Regions from separate parts of the Rossellomorea sp. GAMAL-10_SWC genome, predicted to be linked through region 2. Evidence: predicted binding sites of a transcription regulator. Region 2 holds the regulator's gene; the other holds the start of a gene.
The links. The regulator CtsR, encoded in region 2, represses protease genes until heat stress. The targets are predictions, from matches to a motif close to ATGGTCAATAAAGGTCAAACA.
Positions count from the first base shown of each region.

Region 1: the regulator CtsR is predicted to act here: its motif matches at 12,113-12,133, upstream of clpP (ATP-dependent Clp endopeptidase proteolytic subunit ClpP).

Region 1 is NZ_CP144911.1:4,798,572-4,813,910, reverse strand. It holds gene V5E38_RS23265 (sigma-54-dependent transcriptional regulator) at 1-2,127, shown strand, start outside; gene chbG (carbohydrate deacetylase) at 2,182-2,898, opposite strand; gene V5E38_RS23255 (6-phospho-beta-glucosidase) at 2,974-4,314, opposite strand; gene V5E38_RS23250 (PTS lactose/cellobiose transporter subunit IIA) at 4,387-4,707, opposite strand; gene V5E38_RS23245 (PTS sugar transporter subunit IIC) at 4,730-6,085, opposite strand; gene V5E38_RS23240 (PTS sugar transporter subunit IIB) at 6,130-6,432, opposite strand; gene V5E38_RS23235 (PTS lactose/cellobiose transporter subunit IIA) at 6,884-7,204, opposite strand; gene V5E38_RS23230 (PTS sugar transporter subunit IIC) at 7,230-8,585, opposite strand; gene V5E38_RS23225 (PTS sugar transporter subunit IIB) at 8,630-8,932, opposite strand; gene V5E38_RS23220 (DUF6509 family protein) at 9,267-9,560, opposite strand; gene V5E38_RS23215 (hypothetical protein) at 9,849-10,004, opposite strand; tRNA gene V5E38_RS23210 (tRNA-Arg) at 10,210-10,283, opposite strand; gene V5E38_RS23205 (hypothetical protein) at 11,022-11,528, shown strand; gene clpP (ATP-dependent Clp endopeptidase proteolytic subunit ClpP) at 12,186-12,779, shown strand; gene V5E38_RS23195 (HPr family phosphocarrier protein) at 12,871-13,128, opposite strand; gene whiA (DNA-binding protein WhiA) at 13,149-14,099, opposite strand; gene V5E38_RS23185 (gluconeogenesis factor YvcK family protein) at 14,139-15,107, opposite strand; gene rapZ (RNase adapter RapZ) at 15,107-15,339, opposite strand, start outside.
Region 2 is NZ_CP144911.1:4,247,240-4,262,578, reverse strand. It holds rRNA gene rrf (5S ribosomal RNA) at 1-23, shown strand, start outside; tRNA gene V5E38_RS20740 (tRNA-Val) at 29-104, shown strand; tRNA gene V5E38_RS20735 (tRNA-Thr) at 108-180, shown strand; tRNA gene V5E38_RS20730 (tRNA-Lys) at 188-263, shown strand; tRNA gene V5E38_RS20725 (tRNA-Leu) at 285-367, shown strand; tRNA gene V5E38_RS20720 (tRNA-Gly) at 397-471, shown strand; tRNA gene V5E38_RS20715 (tRNA-Leu) at 480-566, shown strand; tRNA gene V5E38_RS20710 (tRNA-Arg) at 577-653, shown strand; tRNA gene V5E38_RS20705 (tRNA-Pro) at 659-735, shown strand; tRNA gene V5E38_RS20700 (tRNA-Ala) at 745-820, shown strand; rRNA gene V5E38_RS20695 (16S ribosomal RNA) at 903-2,452, shown strand; tRNA gene V5E38_RS20690 (tRNA-Ile) at 2,545-2,621, shown strand; tRNA gene V5E38_RS20685 (tRNA-Ala) at 2,642-2,717, shown strand; rRNA gene V5E38_RS20680 (23S ribosomal RNA) at 2,798-5,735, shown strand; rRNA gene rrf (5S ribosomal RNA) at 5,791-5,906, shown strand; gene V5E38_RS20670 (CtsR family transcriptional regulator) at 6,320-6,781, shown strand; gene mcsA (protein-arginine kinase activator protein McsA) at 6,801-7,349, shown strand; gene mcsB (protein-arginine kinase McsB) at 7,355-8,422, shown strand; gene clpC (ATP-dependent protease ATP-binding subunit ClpC) at 8,443-10,884, shown strand; gene radA (DNA repair protein RadA) at 11,064-12,443, shown strand; gene disA (DNA integrity scanning diadenylate cyclase DisA) at 12,446-13,519, shown strand; gene V5E38_RS20640 (PIN/TRAM domain-containing protein) at 13,569-14,639, shown strand; gene ispD (IspD/TarI family cytidylyltransferase) at 14,660-15,339, shown strand, end outside.

The sequences.
Region 1 (15,339 bases), 550 kb from region 2:
ACTCCTGAAGGTCAAGAAATGTTATTTACGTTTATTGATTATAAGTTGTATAGAAGACTAGGAGAGACAGAAAACGAACGAACATCGAATGTTTTAATCATTTCAGCAACAACAGAGGATCCCGGATCCACTTTATTATCTACATTTACGCGCCGGATCCCAATGGTCATTACATTACCAGCTCTTCGAGATCGAACATATGAAGAGAGATTGACACTGATTAAACGATTTTTCACGGAAGAAAGTGTTCGTCTAGGAAAAGAGATTGTTGTAAGTGCAAATACTATTCGCTCTTTTCTATTTTATTCGTGTCAAAACAATATCGGACAACTTAAAGCCGACATTCAATTAGCTTGTGCAAAGGCTTACGCAGATTTTATTACACATAAACATGACAAAATACGTATTTATAGCACTGATTTGAACTGGTATGTTAAGGAAGGCTTATTCATTGAAAAAAAAGTAAAGCATGCTGTCACACTGTTAAACGAGCATTTCGAATTTTCACCAACAAAGGGTATTACGAGTAACCAACAATTGGATCACTCTGCAGATACAATTTATGACCGAATTGATACGAAATACGAAGAACTGAAACAACGTGGCGTTGCTCAGGACGAGTTATCCTTACTAATGGAAAACGATATCGAAAGCTATTTCACGCATTATTTAACTTCTATTAATCGTAAACTATCTAGTAAAGAAAATGTCCAAAAGATAATCAAGCCTGAAATCGTTACACTAAGTGAAAAAGTACTAAAACTAGCAGAAGAAAAATTAAGTAAGAGATTTAACGAAAAAATACTTGTTGCACTTAGCCTACATATACAAACGCTATTACAACGTATACAGTCAAACAAGAAAATTTATCATCCAAATATTACGCAAATCCGAGATCAGTATAAAAAAGAGTTTTCCGTTTCAATTGAATGTGTAAAAATGATTGAAGATTTTTCAAATGTTTCAATCCCATTTGATGAAGTAGCATTTATAACGATGTTTTTCGTTTATGGTAACGAAGATTTTAAAGTGCCTAGTTCAAATGTAAAAGTAATAGTTTTAGCTCACGGTAATGGCATTGCTAGAGAGATGGCAAATGTAACAAATGAGCTACTAGAAAACGAGGAAGTTATCGGTATTGATATGCCATTAAGTGAACCACCTCAGGATTTTTTAATTCGTGTAAAAGATTATATTAAATCATTAGGTAAATTAAATGGAATTCTACTTTGCATCGATATGGGGTCACTATCATATATCGGTGACATAATTGAAGCTGAATTTTCAATTCCTGTACGATTGATTCAAATGGTTAGTACTGCACATGTAATCGAAGCTTCTAGAAAAGCGACACTAGGTTATAACTTAGACGAGCTTTATCAGGACGTGCGAAACTTAACTACTTTCTTCATCAATTCTCATGCGAATAAAACGAAACAACCTGAATTTAATCGTTCTGTCATTTTAACTGCATGTCTGACTGGTCAGGGAAGTGCAATAGCCATTAAAAATATACTAGCGAATAACTTGGTCTATGATAAAGAGATGCTAGAAATCGTGCCAATTAGCCTTTTAAATAAAGATGAATTACAAAAAATGTTAAATGATATATCTAAAGAACGAAGTATCGTTTGTATTGTTTCGAATTTTGATATAAATGTTCCATTTAATACGTTTCATTTACAGGATGTATTAAATATGAAGGCTACAAAGACAATACAAGAATTGATCACTTATGAAGAAACGTATTTAAAAATGGCTGAAACATTACAAGAGACTATTTCTTTAAAGGATGCTAAAAAAGTAATTAGTGTGATTAGACGTGCCTTAAATGATATACAAGTCCAAACAGATAAATTTTTCAAAAATGAGGATCTAATGGGAATTGTTATTCATATGAGTTGCATGATCGACCGAATTCAAAACTCACAGCCTCTAATCCCTTTTAAAGATAAAGAAGATAAAATAAATAGTGACTATATGCTATATTTAAAAATTAAAAAAATAATGCAACAAATAGAGGATACTTGTGACATTATCATACCTGATGATGAAATATGTTACTTAATGGAATTTTATTCTAGAAATGAAATTAGCAGATTAGATGAAGAATTTTATATAAAATAAGAAAAAAGCCAGTTGCTTCGATGAAGGAACTGGCTTTTGGCTTTTTACTCTATATTAATACTTTACTAACTCTACTCCCTCAGGAAGTTTTGAGTTCGTTAAGATATCTAGTTCTGTTAATCTCTCAAAGCAATAAGATGTACCATTTTTTAAATAATTATCTATTAATGCAGGATGTACCATTACCTCTACTGACTCAATACGATTATTTATTCTGTCTTCTATTGTCTCAAAATAGTTTATAGGAATATCACTACCATAAAAATCAGTTAATAATTGATCCGTAAAAGGAGTGATTCCGTCTATTTGACTCTTTGGAGAAATCCGGACTGGGAGATCATACTTTTGAGATAATTTTGCGATTACTGGGTGTAGTATTGGGATCATGTGTACATGGTGATGACTATCTAGATGCGAAGGATTCAATCCATAAGAAATAAACTTTTGAATTTGAGCATCCCATTCTTTTTCAACTTCGTCAACATTAATAACTGGATTGTCATACCAATAACTATTTTTAAGGAAATCCCCATTTTGATCTACGATTGTTTGTAGACCAGTTAATAATGGTTTGCCCGCTGTTAATACAAGATGTACACCTAATCCTAATGTAGGATGTAATTTTGCTAATTCAATTCCATGCTCCACAGCATACATATTCATCATCATAGTCGCGGAGTTCACTATTCCATTCAAATGTGCTTCAATAATGCCATAATTTACACCTTTTGAATAGCCGAAATCATCTGCATTTACAATAAGCTTTGTCATCATTCATTCCCCTTTTTTTAGTATGATAAAAAGGGATGCACTCTTTCATTCGAGCTACATCCCTCTTTTTAATCGTTAATTTGCTGTCACTTTTTCGTTTTTGAAGAATTGAGGTAAATGCTCTTTGTGAGCCTCTAACATTTCATCTAGAATTTGTTTTGCTAAATGATCAGATCCAACTAGTGGGTTAATGCACATAGCAAGTAATGCTGTTTTATAATCACCAGTTACGCCAGCTTCTGCAGCAACACGTTCGAATGATTTAATTTGTTGAACTAAACCGCGTACTGCAACCGGCAAATCACCCATTGTAAGTGGTTTTGGACCATCTTTTGTAATAACGGCACTTACTTCAACAGCACAATCATCTGGAATTGATGCAATAGCAGCACCATTATTCATTGTGTTAACAGGTTGGATATCACCTTTATTGTTATATAGAGATGAAATTAATCGGCATGCAGCATCACTATAATAAGCTCCACCGCGTTTTTCTAATTGTGGTGGCTTACTATTTAAATTAGGATCTTTATATAATTCAAATAATGATTCTTCTAATTTTTTTACAACTTCAGCACGCGTACCATCTTTTTTCGCTGCTTCAAGCTCTTCCTCTAGCATTACTTTCGTTTGATAGTAGTAGCGATGATACGGACATGGAATCGCTCCAAGTGCTTCAATAAAATCAGGATTCCAATCCATTGCCTTAATATTTTTCATCGTCATACTTTCAGCAGGGCGTGCAAATTCACTTACAACACGACTTGTTACATCTTCACCATCTAATAATACTTTCGTTCCGTAAACCATATGATTTAATCCCATAAAATCAATATGCACACGCTCAGCTTCTACCCCTAGACCTTTTGCAATGTTCATGTGAATATGAATTGGTACATTACATAAACCTACTACTTTACGGAAATTTGTGTATCTTAAAATCGCTTCTGTTAAAATCCCCGTAGGATTCGTAAAGTTTACGAGCCAAGCATTTGGACAAAGCTCTTCAATATCCTTAACGATATCTAAAATAACCGGAATTGTACGAAGTGCTTTAAACAGACCACCTGGACCATTTGTTTCTTGACCAATTACCCCATATTTTAAAGGAATACGCTCATCCTTCATACGAGCTTCAAGTAAGCCTACACGAAATTGTGTCGTAACAAAATCAGCATCTTTAAGAGCAGCACGTCGATCAAGTGTTAAATGAATTTCCATTGGTACTCCTGCTTTTTCTACCATTCTTTTCGCAAGGTTTCCAACGATTTCAAGTTTCTCTCTACCTTCTTCAATGTCCACTAACCATAACTCTCTTACAGGTAGTTCATCATAACGTTTAATAAATCCTTCAACTAATTCTGGAGTATAACTTGAACCGCCACCAATTGTTGCTATTTTAATACCGTTTCTCATTTTCTTCACTCCTTCTATATGATAGGAGAAAAGTAGCCCGGTCATTCTAGAAAACTACTTTTCTATTTTCTCTTATTTATTTAATTTTTCGTGTAGGAAAATTATTTCTACTACTAAATCTCTCATCGTTAATGCATTCATTAAATGATCTTGAGCATGAATTAATAAGATACTTAATTCAACATTCTCTCCACGTGCTTCACCTTGAATTAATGAAGTTTGTGCCTGATGCGCAAGATTTAATTCTTTCTTTGCTTCTTCAATCTTACTATTTGCTTCTTCTAAATTACCCGCTCGAGCAGCCTGCATACCTTCCATTAATGAGCTTTTTGCGTTTCCTGCGTGTAAGATTAATTCGAATGCTGTTTGCTCAATTGTCGTTAAAGTACTCATTTCGTATCCTCCTCAAACTGCCTTACATTGCAGCACTTTGATTATTTGCTGCTTCTCTTATTTTTTTAGATTCCATTCGTCTTTGTAATGCAACAAAAGGTAAATAGATGACCACAGAGATCACTAAGTTAAATGCTGCTAAGGCTGCACCTGTCCAATGTCCCCCTGTAATCAACCAGCCACCTAAAATTGGTGGTGTTACCCATGGAATATTCGTAGTTACTGGGTGAACCATCCCTAAAGAAATCGCTAAATATGAAATAACTGTTAAGATAATTGGTGTACCAATGAATGGAATTAACCACATTGGATTTAACACGATTGGCAATCCGAAAAGAACTGGTTCATTAATTTGGAATAAACCTGGTGCCCCACCTAATCCAATCATTTGTTTATTACGTTTTCGATTTATTAATATCATTGAAATGATTAACCCTAACGTAGCACCTGATCCACCTAAGAATACAAATGCATCAAAGAACTGGCCAGCCATTACATTGTATTCACTCCACTTTGTAACACCTTTTGCTGCTAAATCAATATTTTCATTTCCTAAAGCTGTAAATAATGGTGTCGTAATTCCACCTAGTATATTTGGTCCATGTAAGCCAAGCATCCAGAAGAAATGAATAAAGAATGCTATACCGATTGCAAACGGTAAAGAGTCTGCAGCATTCGTTAATGGCTTAACAAGTACTGAGCTTAACCAATCATTAAAATATACTCCATCCGATAAATATAATCTGAATAACAATCCAACAATCGCGATCACAAAGATTGTAAGCATACCTGGTAATAGCTTTGCAAATGCTTTGGAAACTGCTGGTGGTACACCATCTGGTAATTTAATAACTAATTGCTTTATTCTTGATAGGCGAACAAAAATTTCTGTTGCAATAATGGCAACGATTATTCCGGTAAAAAGTGCAGTTGAATTAGTATAAGTAGAGTTCACTAACCCCCAAACACTACCAGTAGCCGTTTTTCCATTTTCTAATGTAACCGTTACAGTGTTTAATGTTTGTGGCACTAGTACAAAATATGACGCTAATGCGACAAGCATTGCTTCAAATCCTTCATCACCATAAGAACGAGCTAATTTATAAGCAATCCCTACAACTGCAAATACAGTCATAAATGCAAATGTTCCCCACCAAATATCACTGCCAAGTGTTTTCCAATTCACTCCAAAAAGAGCTTCCATCATTTTGTCGTAACCTTTGATCGCTCCACCTAAATTATTAAATAAAACTGCAAATGAGCCGACCATTGTAATGGCAATCATCCCGATTAACGCATCGCGTATTGCTAATAAATGACGTTGGTTACCGAACTTTGCTGCAGCTGGCATTATATATCTATCTACAAAATTCATCATTTTTTAAGACTCCCTTTTGTTTAAAATGTATGCAACGTACATGACTATTTTTTTAAACTAAGTGCTAATTCTAAAACAGCTTCACCATTCATAAGTCCATAATGTACTGGATTGATTACATCAACTGGTATCCCTTTTGGCTCGGCAACTTTTTTCATTTCAGCAGCTAAATAACGTACTTGTGGTCCTAATAAAAGAACATCTGCTTTATCTAAGTTTTCTTTTGCAGCATCACCCGAAACTGCCCAAATCTTCACTTCAATCCCTTTTGCTTTTGCTGCATCCTCCATTTTGGTTACTAGTAAACTAGTAGACATTCCTGCTGAACAAGCTAATAAAATATTCATTGTTATTCCTCCAGTATTAGAATTAGTGTAGCGCTTACAGGTTTGTTTGAAAGTAAGAAACAGTCCCCTGTAGCATCTACAAATTTATTTATTTATTTATTTTGTACACTATTTATATAGCAAATGGCGTGCCAACTTTTTCTGACATTTTCAAAAATAAGATCATTTACTCATTGAAACCTTGTCCTATAAGGACTCATCATTATGAAATCTTTTTTCTTTACTTTAAAAGGAAAGTAACTTAAAACATCTAGTGTGTTAAATATTGTTCGTCAATCTCCTTAAATTGTTTTAGTGTGTTATTACCCTGTTAGTGTGTCGTGATTTATATGTACTTTATTGTAGTGTTTTAAAACACTTTACGATCCTTACTTAAATTATACATTTTGTTCTATGTGATCTATGAAAAAAAGTGATGTAGAATTAATCTACACCACTTTTTTATCAATAATTAGAGTGAAATTTTCTCATGTAAATAAATAATTTCTTCTACTAAATCTCTTGTTGTTAAAGTGTTCATTAAATGATCCTGTGCATGTACTAAAAGAATATTAATTTTGTATTGTTGCCCTCCTGCTTCACTTTGTATAAGTGAAGTTTGTGAATGATGAGCCAGCCTAAGTTCGGCATTTGCCTCGTTTACTTTTCTACGAGCTTCCTCGAACTCTCCATCACGGGCTTTATACATAGCTTCCATTAATAAGCTCTTAGCATTACCGGAATGTAATATAAGCTGAAATGCAATTTGTTCATTATTTGTGTCGGTAGGCATTTGCACTCTTCTCCTTCACATTCTATTATACATTTAATGAATTACTACTTGTCGTTTCTGTTGATTTTCTAGCTTCCATTCTTTCTGCTACTACAACGAACGGTAAGTAAATAACGATTGAAATCGCTACGTTTACAAGCGATAAAACTGCACCGCTCCAATGACCACCTGTTGCTAAATAGCCACCTATTACTGGTGGAGTTACCCAAGGGATTGTAGAAACAACTGGGAAAACAATATGTGATTGAACAGCTAAATAAGAAATAATGGTTAAAACAATTGGAGTACAGATAAATGGTATTAACCATACTGGGTTTAACACGATTGGTAAACCGAAAATAATTGGTTCATTAATATTAAATAATCCTGGAGGTGTTCCTAAAGCAATCATCTGTTTATGACGTTTACGGTTAACTAAGAACATTGCAACAAGTAAACCAATTGTAGTACCTGATCCACCCATATATACGAATGCATCTAAGAATGGCCCTGCTAAGACTGAATACTTATCTAGATCTGTCACACCTTTTGCATATAAATCGATGTTATGGTTACCTAGAGTTGTTAATAAAGGAGTTGTAATCCCCCCTAAAATATTTGGACCATGTAATCCAATCGCCCAGAAGAAATGGACAAAGAATGCAATCGCAACTGCAAATCCTAATGAATCAGCTGCATCAGTTAATGGTTTTACAAGAACTGAATTTAACCAATCATTAAAGAATACGCCGTTCGAAATGTATAATCTGAACAATAAGCCAATTAATGCAACGATAAAGATTGTTAACATACCTGGTAACAACTTTGCAAATGCTTTTGATACTGCAGGTGGAACGCCATCTGGTAATTTAATAACTAATTGTTTCACTCTAGCTAAACGAACAAAAATTTCAGTCGCAACAATCGCAACGATAATTCCTGTAAATAAAGCCGTTGAGTTTAATGAATTCCAACTAATAAATCCCCAAGTTCCACCTGTAGCTGTCTTACCACCATTTAACGTAACAGATACTGCAGCTAATGATTGGGGAACAAGTACAAAGTAACACGCTAATGCAACAAGCATTGCTTCAAAACCTTCATCACCATAAGAACGAGCTAATCTATGCGCGATCCCTACTACGGCAAATACTGTCATAAATGCAAATGTTCCCCACCAAATATCACTGCCTAGTGTTTTCCAGTTTGCACCAAAGACTGTTTCCATCATTTTATCGTAGCCGTGGATTGCGCCACCTAAGTTATTAATAAGTACAGCAAAAGCTCCAATCATCGTAATGGCAATCATTCCAATTAACGCATCACGGATCGCTAACAAATGACGTTGATTACCAAACTTCGCTGCGGCAGGCATTATATACTTTTCAGCAAAACGCATCATTCAAAATACACCTTCTTTTCTCTCTAGATTTTTAATTCCCCGTTTTATTTTTTCAAATTTAAAGCCATTTCCAGCACAGCTTCACCATTCATCAATCCATAATGCACTGGATTAATCGTATCTACTGGTATCCCTTTAGGTTCAGCTAACTTTTTCATTTCTGAGACTAGATAACGAACCTGAGGACCAAGAAGTAATACATCCGCTTTGACTAAATTTTCTTTTGCCTCATCACCAGCAACAGCCCATATTGTTGCCTCAATTCCTTTTGCCTTAGCTGCTTGTTCCATTTTTGTAACAAGTAGACTAGTCGACATTCCTGCAGAACATACCAATAAGATATTCATCCTACACCTCCTCAATTTTCCTCGTCGATGAAACGCTTACATTTTTACAAATAATGACAAAAGAATTACGCGTTACAAGGACAAGTTATGAATCAATTTAAATATTGCAAATTCTATGCCAATATTCTAAAAAATCTTTCTATTTAAAAACACAACAAAAAAACCTTGATAAATCAAGGTCCTCAAGACGAAACATTTATTCAAAATATTAGTGTTTTATCAGTGTGTAAGCTCAATTGGTACTGTGTTTACAATCACAAAATAGTGTGTTGCCAAATTACTCAATCTAAACGATTCCCTAAACTAAAGTGTGTCATTCAACAACACATTAATATTAATCTTCAACTGTTAAATGAGTTTTACAAAATTCAAATACTTCTTTTTCTTCATCTTCTTCCAAATCAAAATCTAAATACTGATTAGACTCAGCTTCATACAAGTCATATTTAATTAATTTCGACTCTTCACCTTTTACTCCAAAAAGCACTTTTATGTATATACCTTTTTCATTAAATAATTCATCATCCTCTGGTACATTGATATAAAGAATAAACTCATATCGATCACCTTCAATGATACCAAATGGATCTTTTATTTCTTCTACAGTGTATTCTGCAATCGTTAACACAAAAACATTCCCTTCAATTTTAATATGTACTATTATACACAAAGGAATGGACAAAAAGAAAGACGCCTGCCGCAGCAGACGTCTTGATGCGTTTGAGGCGAGAGACCGGGCGGCCACATCCGCGCGTTTAGCTTGCGCATATCTCTCGTCTTACTCAAATTAGCTCATCGCAAAGAGTAATATATCATATATTTAGGAAAAAGGATAGAGGAAAAAAATAGAAGGAGGAAAAATAATCGATAATATTACTCGACTCTAATTAAAAAAATGATTTTAAACTTCTCTTGATTAGAAACAGAATTTAATGATTTTTAAGTCGATGCAATATTTTTTCTTTTTACATGTTGAGTACAGTTTATAGGTTTCTTTAAATTTTAATTCTCTTTCTATTTCATCTTTATTGATTTGAGCCATTTCTTCAAGAAACCAAGAATTCATATCCATTTGAATGACCTCCCTTTATTTACTTTAAATATATGATTTTAAGTTAAGGGAACCCATTCTTCATTGGATGGAGTTTTAGTACATCTTTAGTTGTAGGGTAAAGGTAGGATTTTGTACTGAGATTCAGGAGGTAACGGAGGAAAAATAAAAACCGAGTGATAAATCTGTTAATTTACAGATTTTATCATTCGGTTTATTCTTTTAGCGCGCTCGACAGGATTCGAACCTGCGACACACGGTACCGGAAACCGTTGCTCTATCCAACTGAGCTACGAACGCATATTAATATAAAGTTAAAATAAGTATATCTTATTGTCACCCCAATCTCAGGGGGTAGTAGCAAGGAACAGCTCGAATGGTATTTCACCATAAATATGTTTACTCTGTCCCACCCTTGCCTCAGTATGTAATTGCAAGTAGCGGCTCGGCAATATACTATAAGTTAAAATAAGAGTTTCGTATTTCCCACCCCAATCTCAGTAGGTAATTTCAAGGTGTGGCTCGATTGGTGCGCTGTAGTTTCGCTAAGTAGCTTATTCAAACGTGCTCTATCCACTGAGTTATGTTTTAAAAAAAGATTAAGAAATATGAAATGTCTAGAAAGAGATTTTTAGAAAATCTTATGTTTTTTATTATATCGTTAGAATGTTCTGACCGCAATGATTTAGGTTTCTTTTTGAGTATGAAAATATTCTTTAAATTGGAAAAGAAGAAGATGCACATGGGATTGATTTGTGTGCATCTTCTTTGATGATCATTATTTAATAGGTTTTTTCCGTTTTTTGATGACTTGTTGATACCAGTATAAGCTTTTTTCTTGATTCTTTTTAGTGTGCCTTTTCCTTCGATGCCTTTGTCTAGTATATATAGACGTAGCATTTTTTCATTACCACTAGTTTACTCATTATTAAAAAATATTTTAGTTTTTGATATGTTGTCACATTTACTTCCATTTTTTTGTTAAATTTTGCTAAAATTATTTTAGGGAACGTTTCCAAATTAATTGAATTGGAGATTTTGTATAAAAAAATATTATATTTATTTCCTATTTTGATTTTATGTGGTTTTTTCTTTTTGTTTCCTAACTCATCTCATGCAGAAAATAATAATAGCTCAGCAGATTTGCCACTTTTTTCTGAAAATCTTGATTTGACTCCTGAACAAATTGAAGAACTTTTTAATTTAATTAATTCTACTTATAAGATAGGGGAACCATTTAATAAATCTGATACAGATTTTATAAAAAATTATGCTCAAATTTCAGTTGAACCTACTATACAAGGTCGTTCTATAAAATGGGTGCCTTTGGGAGGCACAGTAAATAAATCCTTTAATAAAACTAAAACATCACAAGGAGTAAATGTTAATTTTTCAGGCAAGGTATATTATACTTCAGGTTTGTTAACAAATTCGTATAAAGGAAATATTAAGGCAAGTATTGCATCAGGTTCTTCTAAAGTAAAAAGTATGAAATTGGTTACAACACATTCTGCTTATAGAGTAGTAGGTAGTGGGGGTACTTAAGTTGGATTAGTACACGATTCTAGTCTAAGTACTAGTTTAACTGGAAAAAGTATAGCTATGGATAAGACTAAAAAATATAGCGCTGAGTTAGTTGTATATACATATACAAATGCGTATGTTACAGTTAATACCACATCTGGTAGTTTTAATTTGTATGCTTTTTAAAACTAAAGGAGATAAAAAATGGGGTCTATAAATTTATTAAATTTAATGATTATACTTGGTATTTTAAGTGGTATAGTTTATTTATGTATGAAATTAATAAAGAAAATTAAGCAAAAATTTAATTTAAACAAAAAAATATAAATTCATGACGTCCTCTGTATATAGGGGACTTTTTTTATTGTTTGCTTCTTCCTTTCTCACGTTCTCATTTTGATAGGTTCTACATACTATCCACAAGCCTAGAATATACTCCAATCATTTAGTTATTAGTTTTTTAACTAATCAAAAGAAAAACTACATAAAGTTACGTTTAATAATAGGAAAAGTCGTTAATGATGTTGAAGTATTAGATAAATAGATATGTTATAAAAGGTCAATATTTTTTAGTTTAAATAATACATTAAATATAGCATCTCTTTTATTTGACCTTTTCTGACCTTAAAGGTATTATTGTATTAATCATTCATTTGTTTTAAACAAGGAGGAGAAAAAATGAATTTAATTCCTACAGTTATTGAACAAACAAGTCGTGGTGAGCGTGCGTATGATATATACTCTCGTCTATTAAAAGACCGCATCATCATGTTAGGTAGCGCAATCGATGATAACGTAGCTAACTCAATTGTTTCACAACTTTTATTTTTAGCGGCAGAAGATCCAGAAAAGGATATTTCATTATACATAAATAGTCCAGGAGGAAGTATTACTGCTGGTATGGCTATTTATGATACGATGAACTTTATTAAGCCACAAGTATCTACAATTTGTATTGGTATGGCGGCTTCAATGGGTGCGTTCTTATTATCTGCTGGGGAAAAAGGAAAGAGATATGCTCTTCCAAATGCAGAAGTTATGATTCACCAACCATTAGGTGGTGCTCAAGGTCAAGCTACTGAAATCGAAATTGCAGCTAAGCGAATCTTGTTCTTACGTGATAAATTAAACAAAATTCTTGCAGATCGTACTGGTCAACCATTAGATACGATCGAGCGTGATACAGAGCGCGATAACTTTATGACTGCAGATCGTGCATTAGAATACGGATTAATTGATAAAGTAATTTCTAATACTGCAGCTATTAAATAATAATAATAATAATAATAAACTAGCCGTAATTCTTCGGCTAGTTTTTTTATAGAAAAAAATTGGACATCCAACTTGTGAATGTCCAATTACATTAAATTTCTTCTCCGATAAAGTCCATTACAGCTTCCATCGCTTCAACTTCATCGTCACCAGTAACAGTAATTACAATTTCTTCTCCATGAGGTACAGCAAGACTCATAACACCCATAATACTCTTAACGTTTACTTGTTTACCTTTGTAAGCTAATAATACTTCTGAACGAAATCTCGTAGCAACTTGAACAAATTGTGCAGCTGGACGAGCCTGTATTCCAGTTTCTAATAGTACTCTCCCTTTTTTCTCAATCATTTTTTCTTCCCTCTTAACTTTTATTTTATTTTAATTGGTTCTCCCGCTCTTAGTTTATCAGCTATTTCATCAATTTTACGTAGTCGATGATTGATTCCTGATTTACTAATTGCACCGCTAGATACCATTTCACCTAACTCTTTTAATGTTACATCCTCATACGCTACTCGAAGTTCTGCAATTTCACGTAGCTTTGGCGGTAATATATCTAAACCAACTGAGCTTTGGATATAACGTATATTTTCAATTTGTCTAAAGGCTGCACTAATCGTTTTATTTAAGTTCGCAGTTTCACAATTTACTAGACGATTAACACTGTTTCTCATATCTCTTACGATGCGGATATCTTCAAACCTTAATAAAGCTGAATGTGCACCAACAACATTTAAAAACTCAGTAATTTTTTCTGCTTCCTTTAAGTACGTAATATAACCTTTACGTCTTTCTAGTGTTTTAGCATTTAATCCGAACTCATTCATTAGACGACAAATTTCTTCCGTATGCTCTTTATATAGTGAAAAAATTTCTAAATGATATGAAGATGTCTCTGGATTATTTACCGAACCACCAGCTAGAAAAGCACCTCTTAAATAGGAGCGTTTACAACATTTCTTCGCAATTAGCTCTTTCGCTATTTCATTCGTAAATGTAAATCCTTCACCAGTTATATAAAGATCATTTAAAATATGTTTCGCTTCTTCTTTTATTCGAACAATATATACATTGTTCTTTTTAAGACGCATTTTTTTACGAACGAGCAATTCAACGTCCACATCATAAACACGTTTAATTAATACATATATTCTTCTAGCAATTGCTGCATTTTCAGTAACTACATCTACAATAAATTGGCGATTCGCAATTGATAATGAACCATTCATTCGAATTAAAGAGGATAGCTCCGACTTTGAACAACAATCTTTGATCTCAATCGTTGTTAATTCTTTTTTCGTTTCTGATGCAAAGGACATTTGAATCACCCCCTCCTTCTAGCTCTATATATTTTTTCATTATTCTTTTATTTTTGTTGGGATTAGATCACATAAGATTTCAGCTAACTTTACTGTATCATGCCTAATCACATTATCATCATATTTAACGATCGACTTTTGAACAATTTCTAGATTTAAAGATTCAAGCTCATTTATATCTAATTCTACTTGTTGAGCATGTTCTTCCTTATAAAGTTCTAAAATATTTTTAGGCATTTTGCCTTCATTTACAATAATTGTATCGATAAAACTTGAGTCTAAATGCTGGTATAGAGCCCTTACATGATCACTAGCTGTATAATACAAAGTTTCACCCGCTTGAGTCATCACATTACATACATATACTTTTTTAGCTTTTGAATTTACAACAGCCTTCCCAATTTTAGTAACTAATAGATTAGGAAGAATACTCGTATATAAACTACCAGGTCCAATTACAATTAAGTCAGCACGATTAATTTCATCAAGAGCCTCTTTTAAAGGTTCAACATTTGCTGGTGCTAAAAATACTCTTTTAATCTTCTTACCCGAATAAGGAATTTTTGATTCACCTGAAACAATTGTGCCATCTTCTAATTCAGCTTTTAATACGACACTTTGATTAGCTGCTGGTATAACTTTCCCTCTAACATTTAATACCCTTCTCATTTCAATGATTGCACGGTAAAAATCACCTGTAATCGCAGTCATTGCACTTAGCATTAAATTACCTAGAGAATGTCCAGAAAGGTCTCCAGATGTTGCAAATCGATGCTGGAATAATTCTTCCAACATCGGTTCCACATCTGATAATGCGGCAAGTACATTTCGTACATCACCAGGCGGTGGAATTTTTAACTCGTCACGTAATCGTCCAGAGCTACCACCATCATCTGCGACTGTAACGATAGCGGTAATATCAACGGGATGTTTTTTCAACCCACGAACTAAAACTGATAGTCCTGTTCCGCCTCCAATTATTACTATTTTCGAACGTTGACTAACCATTACTTATGACTCCTTTTTTCAACGTCCCGATGACTAACATTCGTATCGTATTGATCCTTATAGTAGTTAGCTAAATACTCCGCTAAAGTAACAGAGCGATGCTGTCCACCCGTACATCCGATCGCAATGATAAGTTGTCGTTTACCTTCTCTTTTATATTGAGGTAACATGAAACTAATTAAATCAATTAATTTCAGCATAAATTCGGTTGTCTCATTAAATTTAAGAACAT
Region 2 (15,339 bases):
GTGAGAGTAGAACGTCGCTTGGTTTGATGGAGGATTAGCTCAGCTGGGAGAGCACCTGCCTTACAAGCAGGGGGTCGGCGGTTCGAGCCCGTCATCCTCCACCATATGCCGACTTAGCTCAATTGGTAGAGCAACTGACTTGTAATCAGTAGGTTGGGGGTTCAAGTCCTCTAGTCGGCACTCTTTTGAGCCATTAGCTCAGTAGGTAGAGCATCTGACTTTTAATCAGAGGGTCGAAGGTTCGAATCCTTCATGGCTCACCATTTTCTCAAAAGAGAATATTTGCGGGTGTGGCGGAATTGGCAGACGCGCTAGACTTAGGATCTAGTACTTCGGTGTGGGGGTTCGAGTCCCTTCACCCGCACCATTTAAATTTATAAGTTATAAGCAGTATACGCGGAAGTAGTTCAGTGGTAGAATACAACCTTGCCAAGGTTGGGGTCGCGGGTTCGAGCCCCGTCTTCCGCTCCACATATGCTGCCGGGGTGGTGGAATGGCAGACACACAGGACTTAAAATCCTGCGGGGGTTGACCCCGTGCCGGTTCGAGTCCGGCCCTCGGTACCATTTATAATATGCGCCCGTAGCTCAATTGGATAGAGCGTTTGACTACGGATCAAAAGGTTATGGGTTCGAGTCCTTTCGGGCGCGCCATATTACGGGAAGTGGCTCAGCTTGGTAGAGCACCTGGTTTGGGACCAGGGGGTCGCAGGTTCAAATCCTGTCTTCCCGACCATTTCAATAAGGGGCCTTAGCTCAGCTGGGAGAGCGCCTGCCTTGCACGCAGGAGGTCAGCGGTTCGATCCCGCTAGGCTCCACCAAGATGATCTTTGAAAACTAAACAAAACATGAAGTAAACGTCAATTATTAGTTTTTTGAGCAATACAAGATTTAAACTTAACTTTTATGGAGAGTTTGATCCTGGCTCAGGACGAACGCTGGCGGCGTGCCTAATACATGCAAGTCGAGCGGACTAATGGGAGCTTGCTCCCGTTAGTTAGCGGCGGACGGGTGAGTAACACGTGGGCAACCTACCTGTAAGACTGGGATAACTTCGGGAAACCGGAGCTAATACCGGATGACATAAAGGAACTCCTGTTCCTTTATTGAAAGATGGCCTCGGCTATCACTTATAGATGGGCCCGCGGCGCATTAGCTAGTTGGTGAGGTAACGGCTCACCAAGGCGACGATGCGTAGCCGACCTGAGAGGGTGATCGGCCACACTGGGACTGAGACACGGCCCAGACTCCTACGGGAGGCAGCAGTAGGGAATCTTCCGCAATGGACGAAAGTCTGACGGAGCAACGCCGCGTGAGCGATGAAGGCCTTCGGGTCGTAAAGCTCTGTTGTTAGGGAAGAATAAGTGCTAGTTGAATAAGCTGGCACCTTGACGGTACCTAACCAGAAAGCCACGGCTAACTACGTGCCAGCAGCCGCGGTAATACGTAGGTGGCAAGCGTTGTCCGGAATTATTGGGCGTAAAGCGCGCGCAGGCGGTTTCTTAAGTCTGATGTGAAAGCCCCCGGCTCAACCGGGGAGGGTCATTGGAAACTGGGAAACTTGAGTGCAGAAGAGGAAAGTGGAATTCCAAGTGTAGCGGTGAAATGCGTAGAGATTTGGAGGAACACCAGTGGCGAAGGCGACTTTCTGGTCTGTAACTGACGCTGAGGCGCGAAAGCGTGGGGAGCAAACAGGATTAGATACCCTGGTAGTCCACGCTGTAAACGATGAGTGCTAAGTGTTAGAGGGTTTCCGCCCTTTAGTGCTGAAGTTAACGCATTAAGCACTCCGCCTGGGGAGTACGGTCGCAAGACTGAAACTCAAAGGAATTGACGGGGGCCCGCACAAGTGGTGGAGCATGTGGTTTAATTCGAAGCAACGCGAAGAACCTTACCAGGTCTTGACATCCTCTGACAACCCTAGAGATAGGGCTTTCCCTTCGGGGACAGAGTGACAGGTGGTGCATGGTTGTCGTCAGCTCGTGTCGTGAGATGTTGGGTTAAGTCCCGCAACGAGCGCAACCCTTGATCTTAGTTGCCAGCATTTGGTTGGGCACTCTAAGGTGACTGCCGGTGACAAACCGGAGGAAGGTGGGGATGACGTCAAATCATCATGCCCCTTATGACCTGGGCTACACACGTGCTACAATGGATAGTACAAAGGGTTGCAAGACCGCGAGGTGGAGCTAATCCCATAAAACTATTCTCAGTTCGGATTGTAGGCTGCAACTCGCCTACATGAAGCCGGAATCACTAGTAATCGCGGATCAGCATGCCGCGGTGAATACGTTCCCGGGCCTTGTACACACCGCCCGTCACACCACGAGAGTTTGTAACACCCGAAGTCGGTGGGGTAACCTTTTAGGGGCCAGCCGCCTAAGGTGGGACAGATGATTGGGGTGAAGTCGTAACAAGGTAGCCGTATCGGAAGGTGCGGCTGGATCACCTCCTTTCTATGGAGACATCATGAACCGTTGGTTCATGTATGAAATGTTTCTTCATTGTTTTGTTTAGTTTTGAAGGATTATCCTTCTATTATAGATATGGGCCTATAGCTCAGCTGGTTAGAGCGCACGCCTGATAAGCGTGAGGTCGATGGTTCGAGTCCATTTAGGCCCACCATATCTTTTTAATATAATAATGGGGCCTTAGCTCAGCTGGGAGAGCGCCTGCCTTGCACGCAGGAGGTCAGCGGTTCGATCCCGCTAGGCTCCACCATTTTTTTATTTTGTACCTTGAAAACTAGATAATGTCATTCATTAAACTGCGTAAGTTTAATTCAATTAGTTTTAAAAATTAGTTAAGTTAGAAAGGGCGCACGGTGGATGCCTTGGCACTAGGAGTCGATGAAGGACGGGACTAACACCGATATGCTTCGGGGAGCTGTAAGTAAGCTTTGATCCGGAGATTTCCGAATGGGGAAACCCACTACTCGTAATGGAGTAGTATCTTTACCTGAATACATAGGGTACTGAGGACAGACCCAGGGAACTGAAACATCTAAGTACCTGGAGGAATAGAAAGCAATAGCGATTTCCTGAGTAGCGGCGAGCGAAACGGAAGATAGCCCAAACCAAGAGGCTTGCCTCTTGGGGTTGTAGGACACTCTATACGGAGTTACAAAGGAACGGGGTAAATGAAGCGACCTGGAAAGGTCCGTCAAAGAAGGTAAAAACCCTGTAGTTGAAACCTCGTTCCCTCTTGAGTGGATCCTGAGTACGGCGGAACACGTGAAATTCCGTCGGAATCTGGGAGGACCATCTCCCAAGGCTAAATACTACCTAGTGACCGATAGTGAACCAGTACCGTGAGGGAAAGGTGAAAAGCACCCCGGAAGGGGAGTGAAAGAGAACCTGAAACCGTGTGCTTACAAATAGTCAGAGCTCGTTAACGAGTGATGGCGTGCCTTTTGTAGAATGAACCGGCGAGTTACGATCCCGTGCAAGGTTAAGTTGAAGAGACGGAGCCGCAGCGAAAGCGAGTCTGAATAGGGCGATATAGTACGTGGTCGTAGACCCGAAACCGAGTGATCTACCCATGTCCAGGATGAAGTTCAGGTAACACTGAATGGAGGTCCGAACCCACGCACGTTGAAAAGTGCGGGGATGAGGTGTGGGTAGCGGAGAAATTCCAATCGAACTCGGAGATAGCTGGTTCTCCCCGAAATAGCTTTAGGGCTAGCCTTATGTGTTAGAGTCTTGGAGGTAGAGCACTGATTGGACTAGGGGCCCCCAACGGGTTACCGAATTCAGTCAAACTCCGAATGCCAATGACTTATCCATAGGAGTCAGACTACGAGTGATAAGATCCGTGGTCAAGAGGGAAACAGCCCAGACCGCCAGCTAAGGTCCCAAAGTATACGTTAAGTGGAAAAGGATGTGGAGTTGCTTAGACAACCAGGATGTTGGCTTAGAAGCAGCCACCATTTAAAGAGTGCGTAATAGCTCACTGGTCGAGTGACTCTGCGCCGAAAATGTAACGGGGCTAAACGTATCACCGAAGCTGCGGATTGATACCGTATGGTATCAGTGGTAGGGGAGCGTTCTAAGGGCGTTGAAGCTAGATCGTAAGGACTGGTGGAGCGCTTAGAAGTGAGAATGCCGGTATGAGTAGCGAAAGACGGGTGAGAATCCCGTCCACCGTATGCCTAAGGTTTCCTGGGGAAGGCTCGTCCTCCCAGGGTTAGTCAGGACCTAAGCCGAGGCCGACAGGCGTAGGCGATGGACAACAGGTTGATATTCCTGTACCACCTCATTTCCGTTTGAGCAATGGAGGGACGCAGAAAGATAGGGTAAGCGCGCTGCTGGATATGCGCGTCCAAGCAATTAGGCTGATGTGTAGGCAAATCCGCACATCATAAGGCTGAGTTGTGATGGCGAGGGAAATATAGTACCGAAGTTCCTGATTCTACGCTGCCAAGAAAAGCTTCTAGCGAGGAAATAGGTGCCTGTACCGCAAACCGACACAGGTAGGCGAGGAGAGAATCCTAAGGTGAGCGAGAGAACTATGGTTAAGGAACTCGGCAAAATGACCCCGTAACTTCGGGAGAAGGGGTGCTCTTTTGGGTGTATGCCCGGGAGAGCCGCAGTGAAAAGGCCCAAGCGACTGTTTAGCAAAAACACAGGTCTCTGCGAAGCCGCAAGGCGAAGTATAGGGGCTGACGCCTGCCCGGTGCTGGAAGGTTAAGAGGAGGGGTTATCCCTTACGGGAGAAGCTCTGAATTGAAGCCCCAGTAAACGGCGGCCGTAACTATAACGGTCCTAAGGTAGCGAAATTCCTTGTCGGGTAAGTTCCGACCCGCACGAAAGGCGTAACGATTTGGGCACTGTCTCAACCATAGACTCGGTGAAATTATAGTACCTGTGAAGATGCAGGTTACCCGCGACAGGACGGAAAGACCCCGTGGAGCTTTACTGCAGCTTGATATTGAATTTTGGTACAGCTTGTACAGGATAGGTAGGAGCCTGAGAAGCCGGAGCGCTAGCTTCGGTGGAGGCGTCGGTGGGATACTACCCTGGCTGTATTGAAATTCTAACCTAGAGCCGTGATCCGGCTCGGAGACAGTGTCAGGTGGGCAGTTTGACTGGGGCGGTCGCCTCCTAAAGAGTAACGGAGGCGCCCAAAGGTTCCCTCAGAATGGTTGGAAATCATTCGAAGAGTGTAAAGGCATAAGGGAGCTTGACTGCGAGACCTACAAGTCGAGCAGGGACGAAAGTCGGGCTTAGTGATCCGGTGGTTCCGCATGGAAGGGCCATCGCTCAACGGATAAAAGCTACCCCGGGGATAACAGGCTTATCTCCCCCAAGAGTCCACATCGACGGGGAGGTTTGGCACCTCGATGTCGGCTCATCGCATCCTGGGGCTGTAGTCGGTCCCAAGGGTTGGGCTGTTCGCCCATTAAAGCGGTACGCGAGCTGGGTTCAGAACGTCGTGAGACAGTTCGGTCCCTATCCGTCGTGGGCGCAGGAAATTTGAGAGGAGCTGTCCTTAGTACGAGAGGACCGGGATGGACACACCGCTGGTGTACCAGTTGTTCTGCCAAGAGCATGGCTGGGTAGCTATGTGTGGAAGGGATAAGTGCTGAAAGCATCTAAGCATGAAGCCCCCCTCAAGATGAGATTTCCCATAGCGTTAAGCTAGTAAGACCCCTGAGAGACGATCAGGTTGATAGGTCAGAGGTGGAAGCGTGGTGACACGTGGAGCTGACTGATACTAATCGGTCGAGGACTTAACTAACAAGTTTGATAATGACATTATCTAGTTTTGAGGGTACGAAGTACAACTCTATAAATCAGGTGATTATGGCAAAGAGGTCACACCCGTTCCCATACCGAACACGGCAGTTAAGCTCTTTTGCGTCGATGGTAGTTGGGGGTTTCCCCCTGTGAGAGTAGAACGTCGCCTGGTAACCAAAAACATCAGCTATTAGGCTGATGTTTTTTTTGTTATCTAAAAATGCTCAAATGAACAAACGAAATAGAGCAAGTTAATAATTTTTTTAATAAAAGTAAAAAGGAAAAAAAGCTTCTTAAAAGAATTGTATAACATATATATATATATACTGATAAAGAAAAATCGCCGATTGGCGAGCCTTTAGGTAAAGACAGAGAGGATATAGCACTTATATTTAATACCCAAAATTGAAAAATACGTCAATTTTTCTTCTAGGCTACCAATTCAATTTATACAATTCTTAAAGGTAAAAAGATTAAGAGCTGTATCGTTTGGAAAAAATGGTAAAGAGATAATAGTTGAAATTTTTCATGAAAGGAATATAATAATAGTCAAAGATAGTCAAAGTCAGTAAAGGTGGTAAATAGATGAAGAATATATCAGATATTATTGAACAATATCTAATGCACTACTTTGACATATCCGATAAAGATTATGTCGAGATAAAAAGAAGTGAAATAGCGAATAAATTTGATTGTGTACCTTCTCAAATAAATTATGTAATTAATACTAGATTCACATTAGAAAGAGGATATGTAGTAGAAAGTAAACGTGGTGGCGGCGGGTATATTAGAATTATTAAAGTGCAATTTCATGATAAAGCAAGCGTGATTGATCAAATATTAAGTAGTTTTACTAATAATATTGCACAGTCTAGCTCAGAGGACTATATTCGTCTACTACTTGAAAAAAATGTAATTACTGGGCGAGAAGCAAAAATGATGTTAAGTGTATTAGATCGTTCAGTAATAATGGTTAATTTACCTTATCGAGATGAGTTAAGAGCAAGAATGTTCAAGGCAATGCTAAGAAGCTTAAAGTATAAATAGAATATGGAGGTTGCCCATAATGATTTGTCAAGAATGTCAAGAACGTCCGGCAACATTACACTATTCTAAAATTATTAATGGTGAGAAAACAGATATTCACTTATGTGAGAAATGCGCAAATGAATCGAACAATAAACATATTTTTTCTGAAATAGGTGGTTATTCTGTAAATGATTTGTTAGCTGGATTGTTTAAAGGTAATACTGGTATTTATGAAATGAAGAAAAATAAATTTCATCAAGATTCCCAAATTGAATGTCCTAGATGTAAGATGACTTTTCAAAAATTTACTAAAATTGGACGTTTAGGTTGTTCTACTTGTTATGAAACATTTATGGATCAGATGAAACCAATTGTTAAAAGAATTCATAGTGGTAATGTATCGCATACAGGGAAAATACCTCAAAAGATTAATGGGGCGATCTCCTTGAAAAGGAAGCTACAAGACTTGAAATCTCAAATGCAAAATTTTATTGATAAAGAGGATTTTGAGCAAGCAATTAAGATACGGGATGAAATTCGTGAAATTGAAAAAGATTTACAAGCCCTTCAAAAGGAGGTGGAGTAAGTTACATGTCTATTAATCGAATTATTAATGAGGCCATCAGTCCATGGATGAAACAAGAAGGTCCAGATGATGATATCGTTTTAAGTAGTCGTATTAGGTTAGCTAGAAATTTCAGTGCATATTTGTATCCAGCTTTACTTAGTCAAGACAAGGCAAAAGAAATTTGTCATTTAGTTAAACATTATTTTGAAGGTAGTACAGCTTTACCAAACGGACCTTTTGAATATATTGAAATTAATAAGTTAGAACCAGTAGAGAAAAGAGTATTAATTGAAAAACACTTAATAAGTCCTAATTTAGTTCAAGAGTCGGTACATGGTGCATGTATATTATCTCAGGATGAACAAATTAGCATTATGATCAATGAAGAAGACCATTTAAGAATTCAAGCTCTATTTCCAGGTTTACAACTTAGAGAGGCACTTACTCAAGCGAATCATATTGATAATTATATAGAGAGTCAGCTTGAATATGCTTTTGATGAAACAATTGGTTATTTAACCAGTTGTCCTACTAACGTTGGTACCGGATTAAGGGCATCAGTGATGATGCATCTTCCAGCACTAGTCATCACGAAACAATTTAACCGTTTAATCCCTACTATTAATCAACTTGGTTTAGTAGTAAGAGGAATTTATGGTGAAGGTAGCGAAGCATTAGGTAATATCTTTCAGATTTCGAATCAAATAACATTAGGGAAATCGGAAGAAGAAATAATAGAAGATTTAACGACAATTGTTCAACAACTGATCAAACACGAGAAATCAGCAAGAGATGCACTTGCCAGAACTTCTTTAATTCTTTTAGAAGATCGAGTCTTTCGTTCTTTAGGTACTTTGAAATACGGAAGAATTATCGAAACAAAGGAAAGTGCTAAGTGTTTATCGGATGTACAATTAGGAATTGATTTAGGTTTAATTGATGGTTTATCTAAAAACTTTTTACATGAATTAATGATATTAACTCAACCAGGTATTTTACAACAGTATGTAGGTGATCAGCTTACTCCCGAAGAAAGGGATATTAAAAGAGCATCACTAATACGCGAAAGACTATCTAACAAAAATAACTAATTATATGGGAGGAACCAATTATGATGTTTGGTCGATTTACAGAACGTGCTCAAAAAGTATTAGCTCTTTCTCAAGAAGAGGCAATCCGAATTGGACACTCAAATATAGGTACAGAACATATTTTACTAGGACTTGTTCGAGAGGGAGAAGGGATTGCTGCTAAGGCATTACTTGCACTTGGATTAAGCCCAGAGAAAGTACAACAAGAAGTAGAAACATTAATAGGACGTGGCCAAGGAGTTGCTCAAACAGTACACTACACTCCTAGAGCTAAAAAAGTGATTGAATTATCAATGGATGAGGCTCGTAAATTAGGGCATTCATATGTAGGAACAGAACACATCCTTTTAGGATTAATTCGAGAAGGAGAAGGCGTAGCAGCAAGAGTATTAAATAATCTTGGTGTTAGCTTAAATAAAGCTCGTCAACAAGTTCTTCAATTATTAGGTAGCAATGAAAGCTCGTCTAATCATCAAAATGGATCTGCTAATCAAGCAAACACACCGACATTAGACAGCTTAGCTCGTGATTTAACTGTATCAGCTAGAGAGGGTCGCTTAGATCCAGTAATCGGACGTGGTAAAGAAATTCAGCGAGTAATTGAAGTGTTAAGCCGACGCACTAAGAATAATCCAGTATTAATTGGTGAACCTGGTGTAGGTAAAACAGCGATTGCAGAAGGATTAGCGCAACAAATTGTAAATAATGAAGTACCAGAAATTTTAAGAGATAAACGAGTAATGACACTTGATATGGGTACTGTTGTAGCTGGAACTAAGTACCGTGGTGAATTTGAAGATCGTCTGAAAAAAGTAATGGACGAAATTCGTCAAGCTGGTAATATTATTCTTTTCATTGATGAACTTCATACATTAATTGGTGCAGGTGGAGCTGAAGGTGCAATTGATGCATCAAACATCTTAAAACCATCATTAGCACGTGGTGAACTACAGTGCATCGGTGCAACAACAATTGATGAATACCGTAAATATATCGAAAAAGATGCTGCGTTAGAGCGTCGTTTCCAACCAATTCAAGTTGATCAGCCGAGTGTAGAGGAGTCAATTCAAATTCTTCAAGGCTTACGTGATCGTTATGAGGCACATCATAGAGTATCAATTTCTGATCAGGCAATCATTGAAGCTGTAAAACTATCTGATCGATACATTACAGACCGTTTCTTACCGGATAAAGCAATTGATGTTATTGATGAGGCAGGTTCTAAAGTACGACTACGTAGCTTTACAACACCGCCAAATTTAAAAGAATTAGAATTAAAATTAGAGGAAGTTCGTAAAGAGAAAGATGCAGCTGTTCAAAGTCAAGAATTTGAAAAAGCAGCATCATTAAGAGACTCAGAACAAAGATTACGTGAACAATTAGAAGATACGAAACGTCAATGGAAAGAGAAACAAGGTAAAGAAAACTCAGAAGTAACTGTAGAGGATATAGCGAATGTTGTATCATCTTGGACGAATATTCCAGTTACAAAACTTGCTCAAACAGAGGCAGATAAACTGTTAAATATGGAAAGTGTTCTTCATAAACGAGTAATTGGTCAAGAAGAAGCAGTAGTAGCAGTTTCTAAGGCTGTAAGACGTGCAAGAGCTGGATTAAAAGATCCAAAACGTCCAATTGGTTCATTTATTTTCTTAGGTCCTACAGGGGTAGGTAAAACAGAGCTAGCTCGAGCGTTAGCTGAAACAATTTTCGGCGATGAAGATGCGATGATTCGTATTGATATGTCGGAGTATATGGAAAAACACGCAACATCTCGTTTAGTAGGAGCACCTCCAGGATATGTAGGATATGATGAAGGTGGTCAATTGACTGAGAAAGTTAGACGTAAACCTTACTCAGTAATTCTATTAGATGAAATTGAAAAAGCTCATCCAGACGTATTTAATATTCTACTTCAAGTATTAGAAGACGGTCGATTAACTGATTCAAAAGGCCGCACAGTTGACTTTAGAAATACACTTGTTATCATGACATCAAACGTTGGGGCAAGTGCTTTAAAAACAAATAAATATGTTGGATTCAATATTAACGATGGAGAAAAAGATTACAAAGATATGAAAGGAAAAGTATTAGAGGAACTGAAAAAAGCATTCCGTCCTGAATTCCTAAACCGTATCGATGAAACAATCGTCTTCCATTCATTAGAGAAGAAACATATTAAAGAAATTGTTCACTTAATGGTTAATAGCTTAACGAAGCGTTTAAAAGAACAAGAAATTGAACTAGAATTATCAGATGCAGCAATTGATAAAATTTCAGATGAAGGATTCGATGCTGAATACGGAGCTCGTCCATTGAGAAGAGCAATTCAAAAACAAGTAGAGGATCGTTTATCCGAAGAATTATTAAAAGGTAATGTTGAAAAAGGCCGAAAAGTTATTCTTGATGTAAAGGATAATGAATATTTGATTAGATCAGCGGCTGAAACTGTAAATCAATAAGCAATTACAAAGTTCATACCTTTTATGAAGGATAATTGAACAAATTAATTGTAAAGTTATCTAATTTGTGAAAAAGGGCGTGAAGCCCTTTTTCTTATATCAAAAAAGCGTTAGGATAGACTTAGAATACATACTCTATTAATATAGAAAATCATAGTAACAAAAGAGGTACTATACATATGGCTAAAAAAAATAAAACTAAATTCGTTTGTCAGTCTTGTGGATATGAATCAGTTAAGTGGATTGGAAAGTGTCCTGCATGTAACGAGTGGAACACAATGGTTGAGTTTATAGAACAGCCCGCTAGTTCAAGAAGGCTAACATTTAATACAAACGCAACAGTAGAAGGAACGAAACCAATTTCAATCATGGAAGTGGAAATTGGCACTGAAACTCGTATCGAAACCTCATTCGATGAATTTAACCGGGTTTTAGGTGGCGGGATCGTTTTAGGTTCATTAGTATTAATTGGTGGTGACCCGGGAATTGGTAAGTCGACGATGCTCTTACAGGTTTCCTCACAATTGGCTAAAAAGGATCATAAAGTTTTATATGTTTCAGGTGAAGAATCTCAGAAGCAAATAAAATTAAGAGCAGAACGACTAGGTGTCGCTACACAAAACTTATATGTTTTATCCGAGACAGATTTGTCTTATATTGCTCGATATATGGATGAGATGTCTCCTGATTTTGTTGTAATTGATTCGATTCAAACAATTTATTTACAAGAAGTAACATCTGCTCCTGGTAGTGTTTCACAAGTACGTGAGTGTACTTCAGAATTAATGAAAATCGCGAAGACTAAAGGGATCCCAATCTTTATAGTAGGGCATGTGACAAAAGAGGGATCAATTGCTGGCCCACGTTTACTGGAGCATATGGTAGATGCAGTATTATATTTTGAGGGTGAAAGACATCATACATATCGAATATTAAGGGCAGTTAAAAATCGTTTTGGATCTACTAATGAAACTGGTATTTTTGAGATGAAAGAGTTAGGATTAGTGGAAGTGCTAAATCCATCGGAAATATTCTTAGAAGAGAGACCTTTTGGAGTAGCAGGTTCAACTGTTGTTGCTTCTATGGAAGGTACTAGACCTGTACTAGTTGAACTACAAGCACTTGTCTCTCCAACAAGCTTTGGAAATGCAAGACGAATGGCAACTGGTATAGATCATAATAGAGTATCGTTAATTATGGCTGTATTAGAAAAGAGAATGGGCCTTTTATTACAAAATCAAGATGCTTATTTAAAGGTTGCTGGAGGACTGAAGTTAGATGAGCCAGCTGTAGACTTAGCTGTTGCAGTGAGTATAGCATCAAGCTTTCAAGATAAACCTACTAATCCAACAGATGTAGTAATTGGTGAAATCGGTTTAACAGGAGAAGTTCGAAGGGTATCTAGAATAGAGCAAAGAGTACAAGAAGCGGCAAAACTTGGATTTAAAAGAGCAATAATTCCATCAAAAAATATTGGAGGATGGAGTTTTCCTGAAGGAATGGAAATAATAGGTATTAATACAGTACATGAAGCATTAAAATACGTGTTAGGAGGGTAGAGATGGAGGATCAAAAACAAAAAGCTAAATCAATGTTGCCAGTTTTAGAAATGATTGCTCCAGGTACACCATTGCGTGATGGCATTGATAATGTACTTAGAGCACAGACTGGTGGATTAATTGTACTTGGCTTTAATGATGAAACAAAAGAAATGGTCGATGGTGGTTTTCATATTAATGACCCTTTCTCTCCAGCTAGCTTATATGAATTAGCAAAAATGGATGGAGCACTCATTTTAAATGAAACAGGGTCAAAAATCCTGTTAGCAAATGCACAATTGATACCAGATCAATCAATCTTTACAAAAGAAACTGGTATGCGTCATCGAACTGCAGAGCGAGTATCAAGACAGACAGGAAACTTAGTAATTGCTATTTCGCAAAGACGTAATGTTATTACTCTTTATAAAGGTAACTTGCGTTATACACTGCGAGATATTGGCGTAATTTTAACAAAAGCTAATCAGGCGATTCAGACTCTGGAAAAATATAAAATTGTGTGGAATCAAGGGATTACTTCACTTAGTATTTTAGAATTTGAAGAGCTAGTTACATTATTTGAAGTTGTAAATGTTTTACATAGTGTTGAAATGGTTCTTCGAATTAAAAATGAAATTAATAACTATGTAATTGAACTTGGTGATGAAGGACGACTGATTGAATTACAGTTAATTGAGATCATTTCGGACCTTGAGGAGGAGGCATTACTTTTAATAAAGGATTATCATTATAGTAAGGAACAAGATCCTAAAAGTATTTTGCAAAAACTCCAAGAACTGGCAAATGAAGAATTGTTAGAGGATCATGCCATTATTAAATTGCTAGGTTATCCGAATAACACAAATCTTGAGGAAATGGTAGAGCCTAGAGGGTATCGTATGTTGATGAAAATTTCTAGACTGCCGCCGCTAGTGATTGAAAATTTAACACAGCGATTTAAGCACCTTAAAGGGATCTACAAAGCTACTCTTGCTGAGTTAGATGATGTTGATGGAATTGGTGAAATTCGTGCAAAAAAAATCAAAGAAGGATTAAAACGAATTCAGGAGCAACTATATATCAATAGACATAACTAAGTTATTTCGTCTAAGATAGAGTTATTATTTATTTAAAGGAGGTGGCGAATTGATAAAGAGGATCGTTCAAGTTATTTATATTTTTGTCGGAAGTACTTTAGGTTTAGTACTTTTTCCACTATTAGATAAGCTATTAAAAACTGAGTTACCTAATATTTTGCATAATTCTTATGTGCAAGCTTTAAGTGGAGCAGTGATCTTTTTTATTTTATCGCTTTGGTTAGTTGATCCAACAGTAACGTTTATCAAGTATATTGAGGAGAAATTATTAAAAGCTCCTATTTCAATGATTTTGTTTGGTAGTTTAGGACTTGTTTTTGGACTTATTCTGGCATTTCTTATTTCATTGCCAATTGACTCAATTAGATTACAGTATGTTTCATCAATTATTCAAATAGTTGTTACGATTTTATTAGGATATTTAGGTTTTCAAGTTGGGATTAAAAAGAGAGAAGAATTATTGAGTTTATTTACTCTTTCTTCAAAGGCCAAGAAAAAGGCTGCTGAAGAGCAAGATGCATCATTCGATATTCCAGTTAAAATTTTAGATACTAGTGTAATCATTGATGGTCGTATTGCTGATATATGCCAAACTGGATTCATAGAAGGAACAATTGTGATTCCACAATTTGTATTAGCAGAATTACAATATATAGCTGATTCCTCAGATACGTTAAAACGAAATAGAGGACGAAGAGGATTAGATATTCTAAACAGAATTCAAAAAGAGCTAGCTATGAAAGTTGAAATCTACGAAGGTGATTTTGAAGATGTTCCTGAAGTAGATGCAAAATTAGTAAAGCTTACTAAATTAAAAAATGGTATTTTAGTGACAAATGACTTTAATTTAAACAAAGTAAGTGAACTTCAGCAAATTAAAGTTTGGAATATTAACGATCTAGCAAATGCAATTAAACCAGTAGTATTACCCGGGGAAGTATTAACAGCTTTTGTAGTAAAAGAAGGTAAAGAAAAATTACAAGGTGTTGCATATTTAGACGATGGTACAATGATCGTTGTAGAAGACGGTAAAGAATCAATTGGGAAACGAGTAGAGACAGTTGTTACAAGCGTACTACAAACTTCTGCTGGTCGCATGATTTTTGCAAAAGTAAAGTAAGTTAGAGGGGTATACGTAAAATGCAATATAAGGTCATCATTCCAGCAGCGGGATCTGGTTCTCGAATGGGTGCAGGCTATAATAAATTATTTCTAAAAATAATTAGCTCGCCAATTATTGAATTAACATTAAAAGTATTTGGCGAAGATCATCGTTGCAATGAGATTATCTTACCGATTAAGGAATCTGAAAAACAGTTCTTTGAAACTTTAAATTTGCCAAGCTTTATTCAAAATAAAATAACCTATGTAAAAGGTGGAGCAGAAAGGCAAGAAAGTGTTTATAATGGTTTAGTTTCAATTAAGGATACTGAAAGTTTTATTTTAGTACACGATGGGGCGAGACCTTTTGTAACAAATGCAGTGATTGAACGGATTCTTGAAAAGATGAATGAACATGAGGCAGTCATCTGTGCTGTTCCAATGAAAGATACAATAAAGAAAGTTATTGATCAAGAAGTCGTTGAAACAATCGATCGTTCTACACTTTGGGGAGTACAGACTCCCCAAGCTTTTACATACAAATGTTTAATAGAAGCGCATCAAAAAGCAAACGAAAATGGTTATTTAGGAACTGATGATGCTAGCTTAGTTGAATGGAACGGAAGTAAAGTTTTTGTAGTAAATGGAGACTATAACAATATTAAAGTAACAACTAAAGAAGATTTGTTTTTTGCTGAAACAATCTATGAACAATATAG